DNA from 2 places in the Arthrobacter sp. GW822-FHT05G07 genome. Region 2 is predicted to be linked to the other one. Evidence: riboswitches for the same ligand, from Rfam matches in the RefSeq annotation. Region 2 holds a riboswitch; the other holds the start of a gene.
What was found. Region 2 has a riboswitch for cyclic di-AMP ahead of AC1RJY_RS21390 (M23 family metallopeptidase). Riboswitches for the same ligand answer to the same signal wherever they lie in the genome.
Positions count from the first base shown of each region.

Region 1: another riboswitch for cyclic di-AMP. It lies ahead of AC1RJY_RS02335 (M23 family metallopeptidase); the one in region 2 lies ahead of AC1RJY_RS21390 (M23 family metallopeptidase).

Region 1 is NZ_JBXALT010000001.1:530,258-533,651, forward strand. It holds gene AC1RJY_RS02330 (NlpC/P60 family protein) at 1-378, opposite strand, end outside; cyclic di-AMP (ydaO/yuaA leader) riboswitch at 717-877, opposite strand; gene AC1RJY_RS02335 (M23 family metallopeptidase) at 1,024-1,860, opposite strand; cyclic di-AMP (ydaO/yuaA leader) riboswitch at 1,865-2,105, opposite strand; gene AC1RJY_RS02340 (iron-dependent transcriptional repressor DtxR) at 2,288-2,983, opposite strand; gene serC (phosphoserine transaminase) at 3,277-3,394, shown strand, end outside.
Region 2 is NZ_JBXALT010000014.1:76,878-80,271, reverse strand. It holds gene resB (cytochrome c biogenesis protein ResB) at 1-178, shown strand, start outside; gene AC1RJY_RS21395 (SURF1 family cytochrome oxidase biogenesis protein) at 168-1,025, shown strand; cyclic di-AMP (ydaO/yuaA leader) riboswitch at 1,324-1,497, shown strand; gene AC1RJY_RS21390 (M23 family metallopeptidase) at 1,505-2,347, shown strand; gene AC1RJY_RS21385 (vitamin K epoxide reductase family protein) at 2,376-3,047, opposite strand; gene AC1RJY_RS21380 (TlpA family protein disulfide reductase) at 3,089-3,394, opposite strand, start outside.

The DNA.
Region 1 (3,394 bases), on a different contig from region 2:
CGGGGTTGCTTGTTTGGGCTCAACCTTGGCTTCAACCTTGGCCTGAGCTTCTTCGATCACAACGGGGGCCGGGGCTTCCTCCGTGGTGACAACGGGGCGCTCGTAGGAGATGGCCACCGTGGAGTCCGCGGCGATGGTGGCCTGGACTACGGACTGCACGTCCAGAGTGGACGTTGACGTCGATTCACGATCCACGTTGGTCTCGGCAGCGTTGGCGGCGATCCCACTGGTCAGGACCAGGCCTGAAGCTGCAGCGATAACTGCTGCCTGGCGGCCAACGCCACCGGCGTTGGTGGTGACGGCCTTGGCGATGACGGAAAGCGAGCTGGTCTTGGGGGCCTCAGCACGGTGCCGCGCAACCTTGTTTGCACTGGTCATGATTTTCTCTTTTCGTATCCGAGTGCAGTTGGGGTGCACACGGGTAGTGGGTTGGCCAACATGGGGGCATGCTGGACGACCCCGAACCGGATTATTTCTAGCGGAGGGTGAAGCGTGAGGATGAGGTCCCGGTGGACGCTACGGAGTGCAGCAGCGTTGACGCAGGGGATGCTGATTCGGGCCTGCTGAGAGCGGAGGCCGGGGCTGCTGCCGGTACGGGCGCCAGATGGCGCGAGGTACCTGCCGTGAATGATGCAGCCTTGCAAAGGGTGTTCGACGGGTTCGCGCGAACCGTTGGGGCGCTAAGCCGCGCAGGGGTAGTGCATGATGACACGTAGGTAGCCTCTCCCAGTGCCTGCGAGGTGAGCTGTCGGATTCGGATGGGAGTCATCCGGCCACGCTGCTTCCACGGAAGCTTTGCGACTTAACCCCTAGGCCTTCTTTCGAAGACCGGAAGTGGTTCCCCCGCCCCTGCCAGACGATTTTGCGAACGGACCTTGAGCGGTGGCAGAGCTAGGCAATCCACTCAAGTGCATCGGCCCCCTAAAAAGCCGATGCGCTCTGTACGCTACAACAGTTGGACCTGAATGTCACATTCAGGTCACGGCGCGTCTCCCTAATGCGAGAGGCGACCATCGACTGGGATTAGAGCCAGCCCATGGGGTCTACGACTTCACCGTTGACCTGGACCTCGAAGTGGAGGTGGCAACCGGTGGAAGCGCCCGTGGTGCCACTCAGGGCCACGGTGTCGCCGCGGTTCACGGTCTGTCCTACCTGGACGGTGAAGGACGACAGGTGGTTGTACGTGGTTTCGAGGCCATTGCCGTGGTCGACCACCACGCGGTTGCCTCCGCCGTACTCGTGCCATCCGGCGAAAGTGACCTTGCCGGTAGCTGCGGCGTGCACAGCCGTGCCGCACTGGGCTACGAAGTCCTGACCGCGGTGGAAGTCACCGGCACCACCCGTGAGCGGGCTGATGCGGTAACCGAAGGGGGATGCCGTGGTGAGCGTGTCAAGGGGGCTGGCCATGGTGCCAACGGATGAGGCGCGCTGGATGCTTCCAGCAGACTGGGCGCTGAGCAGCTGCTTCAGCTTTCCATCGGGGTCCGCGGCAGTAGCGACTGCGGCGCGGCTGAAGTCGATCTTGGCCGACGCGGCAGCGGAAACCTCGGGCTGGCTGCCGGCGGGGGCGGCGACGGCGAGGGCCGATTCGGTCTGTCCTGATTCCGACGTGGCCATGACGGGGCTTGTAGCCGGCAGGCCGACAGTCAGGGCAAGCCCGGTGGCGGCAAGCGCAACTCCGGCCTTCTGCCCGACGCCGCTGGCAGCGGCGAAGTCGGCAACCTGGCGCAGCGGGCTCTTACGGCGGCGCACCTGACGCTCGGTGTCGCGGGGCCGGATCTCCGTTACGACGGTGGCTGGCCGCAGCTCAGCAGCGGGGCCGGACGCGCGGCGGCGACCCCTGACGTTCTGCGATGTCAAACTCTGTTCCTCTCTCAAAAGCCTGCGAAGTTAGCTGTCGGATTCGGGTCAGAGAGTACAAAGACCCGGTCCGCACGAGGCGCTCACGGCACACAGGTATCCCAAGAGGGACTTGCATACGTGGGCACTTCTGCTGCGGACTTCACCCCAAGGCTGCTTCTTTAGACAGCCGCTTGTGGTTCCCCCGCCTCTGCCAGTGGTGGTGACACACCTGATCCGCTGGCAGAGCTCGGCTCCGGATCAGGTAACGCTTTGGTATCAGCGCTAGTAGATAACTATAGGGGATGAAGGCCTGCGGTAATAAATTCGTTATCAACAGGAGGCCGCTGAGAGAAGGAGGCTTTTATCATCTTTTTCGGAAAACCGCAGGTCACACGCGCGCCGAAGCGGGCAAAGTGAGGTTTGACACGGTGCTTTGGGGCTTCGCTCAGCTGAGTGAGACGAAGACGTGCGCGGCAACTTCCGGAGGCAGCTCCAACGCGCCCTCAATACCGGGGACCCGTACTGAGATGTACTCGCCGACGCGCTCCAGCGAGACACTTGCGCCCGGACGGATTCCGCCTTCGTCCAACTGGGTCAGGAGCTCGGGCTCCACCTGGATGGGCTCCGCGAGGCGGCTGACCACCACACGGGAATCCGCGGCATAGCCGTCCATGGCCTGCAGAAGGTTGACATCGAGCCGTGGGAACGGCTGGCTGGCAAGGCCACCAAGCGCTTCGAGTCCGGGGATGGGATTGCCATAGGGAGACTCCGTGGGGTGCTCCAGGAGCTCGTAGAGCCGACGCTCCACCCGCTCGCTCATGACGTGCTCCCAGCGACAGGCCTCATCATGCACGTAGGCCCAGTCCAGACCGATCACATCGGCCAGGAGGCGCTCCGCGAGGCGGTGCTTGCGCATGACCTCGGTGGCGCGCTTCCGCCCCACTTCAGTCAGTTCCAGGTGGCGGTCGTTGGACACAATCACCAGGCCATCGCGCTCCATGCGTCCAATGGTCTGGGAAACAGTGGGTCCGGAGTGGCGCAGTCGTTCGGCAATGCGCGCCCGGAGGGCCACAATGTTTTCTTCTTCAAGCTCCAAAATGGTCCGAAGATACATCTCAGTGGTATCGATCAGATCCGTCATCCAGCTCAGCTCTCCTCGAACGCAGTTCCTTGCGTAATCTCCACCGTACCGCGTCCCTAGCAAGGGCGGACGGTGTGCACCGCCGCCCCCTGAACGCCAACCACCAGCCTAGCTTATTTGGAATTACTCTGGATAATTCCGGTCGCATTCGGTGAGCCCGCATTCCACGTAGCGGACTATGACGGCCGCAGGTTCCTGCGCGCGGGCCGTGTCAGGCAGAATTGGGGTGTCGAAGGGGCAGTTGATGCCCCATGCCACCTCCCATCTCTAGCCGACACCCATTGGAGCGCCACGTGAGCGACAACAGCATCACCATTCCCGCCGACCTGCTGCCCAAGGACGGACGCTTCGGCGCTGGACCGTCCAAGGTTCGCCCGGAACAGATCGAAGCGTTGTCTGCCGCATCGACCA
Region 2 (3,394 bases):
ATATGTGAACCGGCGCCGAGCCTGGGTCCGCGCCGGCACCCACGAGGACGGCAGGACGATGGTCGAGTACGGCCTCCTGGCCCGAGGAGAAGACCACCGCCTGGCCGCAGAGGCCACCGCCATCCGCGCCCTGTTGGCACGGCGATGGCAGCTTCGGGAGGAAAACAGTGGCGTATAGCTTCCTGCTGTCGTGGCGTTGGGTGGGGTGGCTGCTGCTGGCCGCACTTTTCGCCGCCGCATGCATAGGCCTGGGAAACTGGCAGATGGACCGTCGGAACCAGACAGTGGCAGAGATCCGCAGGGTCCAGGAGAACTACGACAAACCCCCCGCGCTGTTTCAGGACGCCCGCCCCTACTTCGAGGTCGCCGACCCCGACGCGAAGTGGACAACCGTTGCAGTGTCCGGCCGGTACCTTGTCCAGGACCAGAGAATCGTCAGGAACCGGCCCAATAACTCCGTTGCCGGATATGAGGTAGTGGTTCCGTTCCGGCTTGCTTCCGGTGAAACGATCGTGATCAACCGGGGGTGGCTGCCGATCGGCAACCTTCGGCCCGGATACCCCGATGCCGTGCCGGCCCCGCCACCGGGCGAGATCTCCGCGGTGGTGCGCATCAAACCCTCCGAACCCGACCTTGGCCGGGACGCTCCCGAGGGACAACTGGCCAGCATCGACCTGCCCTACTTCGCGAGCCAGCTGGGCTATCCCTTGATGACAGGCAGTTACGGGGTGATGGCCTCGGAGTCCCCCCAGCCCGCCGTAGTTCCCCAGCAACTTGCCCAACCGGCCGTCAAGGAAGGATCAAACCTGTCCTACGCCATGCAGTGGATCACCTTCGGGGTTCTGGCGTTCGTCGGCTTCGGATACATGGCACGTCAACAGGCCCGCATCCACCGTGAGGAGCGTGAAATCCCGGACGAATCCGCGCAGACAGCAAGCACCGTCCAGCAACCCCGTCATCCCTCCGCGCCCAAGCGTTCCCGCGCCGAGGAAGAAGACGCCCTGCTGGACTCGATGGGACTGTGACCCTGGCGCAGGGCGGCGGATTCCCGCGCAGCGCGGGTCATGGACAATCCCCAACGGACGGACATCACGGCGCGCGGGAACCATCCTGCGCTGGGCCTCGTTGAGCCTTTGGCTGCACATCTGAAGAGACGCACAGCAATTGCGTACCGGCCGCCCGCCACGGCCACCGGATAGCGTCCGCGCCTGCACGACACGGGAACGTAGTGTCACGAAATTGTAACGATGATGCTTTGCGGCTACTATTAATTCAGGTTTTTCTGTACTGAGACCCTTGATGCCCCACGCTGAACCCCGCCCGGGGCATCAAACGACTATCCCTTTTTGACGGCGGGGGTGGAGGACCCAGGATCGGCAGTAAGCCTGCCTTGGGGTGAAGCCGTGATGCCGGTGGCCAGAAAGCCGCCGGGCACGGCCGGGCTTTTTCCTTGGCCCGAACCCGACAGCTAACTTCGCAGGCGAACCGAAAGGATCGATCCCCCTTGTCTTCTGTATCCCCCCATGGCCGCCGCCGAAAGCCAACCTCCGGTTTGTCGCCCCGCGTGGCCGTCCCGATGATGTCCCCCACGAGCGGTCGCCACCGACCCCTGCCAGGCGCAGGGGCGCGGGCGAGCCGCCGCAAACAGGTCACCGCAGCCGCCACGCTGAGCGTCGCCGCGCTGTTGACCGCAGCGCTCACCGCCGCCCATGCCGGCCCGGCCCCCACCGGCACCGCCCCTGCCGTGCAGGCGTCGGGAACCGTCGCTGCCGGCGCACCCGTCCAAGCCCCTGTCGGGGCTTCGATCAGTTATGAACGACCAGCTGTCACCACCGAGCAGGCACCGTTGCCGGTACCCGCCAAGACCCCCCTAGCTGCTGCCGGCGCGGCCGCGGCGACGACCCCGGCGGCCTCCCCGATCCCCGCTGCGGCCCCTGCTCCTGCGCAACCTGTCTCAACAGCCCGGCTCGGGGCGCCCTTGGCCGGCATGTCGGTCACCTCGCCGTTCGGTATCCGCACCAGCCCGATCTCAGGCACCGGGGAGCTGCACACCGGCCTTGACCTCGTGGCAGCCTGCCAGACCGCAGTATTCGCCGCCGGAGCCGGGACCGTCGTGGAAGCCGGATGGTCCCCCTATGGTGGCGGGAACAGAATTGTGGTGGACCACGGCAACGGCCTGAAGAGCACCTACAACCACCTGGCCTCCATCGAAACCTCCGTGGGCGCGACCGTGTCCGCCGGCCAGCGGCTGGCCGCAGCCGGAACCACCGGCAACTCCACCGGCTGCCATCTGCACTTCGAGGTACTTCTTAACGGACAGACCGTGAATCCGCAGGGATGGATGTAAGCCTCGCCCATCGCCCACGATGCCAGGGTCAGAGTCCTGATGTGCCCAGGAAGACGTGGCTGAAGGCGAAGAAGATGGTTGCGGTAACAGCCACGTAGAGCAGCGCGGTAATGATCCAGCCGAACTCACCGACAACGCGGGCCGTTCCGGCGGGTACTTTGATGACTCCATGGGTGATGTTCCGGGCCGTGACCCAGACGAACAGGGGAATCATTGCCGCCCAGACGATCATGCAGAAGGGGCAGAGGATGTGGATGGAGTACAGGGCCTGGGACCACAGCCACACGGCGAAGCCAAACCCAAGCGTGACACCTGTCTGCAGGCCGGCCCAGTACCAGCGGGCGAACGTTGCACCGGAAAGCAGGGCCATGCCCGTGGTGATGATGACGGCGAACGCCACGATCCCAATGAACATGTTGGGGAATCCGAAAACGGAACTCTGCCAGGTCTGCATGACCTGACCGCAGGAAATCCAGGGATTGACGTCGCAGACGGTTTTGTAGCCGGGGTCTTTGAGTACCTCGAGTTTCTCCAGGACCAGGGCGCCGGAGGCGAGCCAGCCGATGACGCCGGTGATGACCAAGAGCCACCCGAACGGCTTGTTGCGGGTCATGCGGGGAATATCCGGCCCCTCAGCAGCTGAAGCAACCCCACGATCGGAGGGTTTCACGTTCGCGGCGGGTTTTGCGGTGCTGGTCATGGCAGAAGTCCTTTTAGGTGGTCTGGCGGCGGGCTTGGTAATCATGATCCCGCAGCTGCGGTAGTGATCAGTGCCTTCAAGGTTCCTTTTTGGGAGATCCCCAGGATCCGGGCACTGACGCGGCCTTGAGTGTCCAGCACCAGGGTGGTGGGCACTGCACGGGGCGGGACGTACTCGGTCATGCCCAGCAGGATGCCGCCATCGCTGTCATCGAAGCTGGGATACTCGACCTTGAAGGTCCGCTCAAAAGCTGCGGCCGTGGCGGCGTCGTCGCGGACGTTGACGCCGTAGAACAAGACCCCTTGGTCTTTGAATTCCGTGTGCAGGGCGGCCAGGTCCGGGGCCTC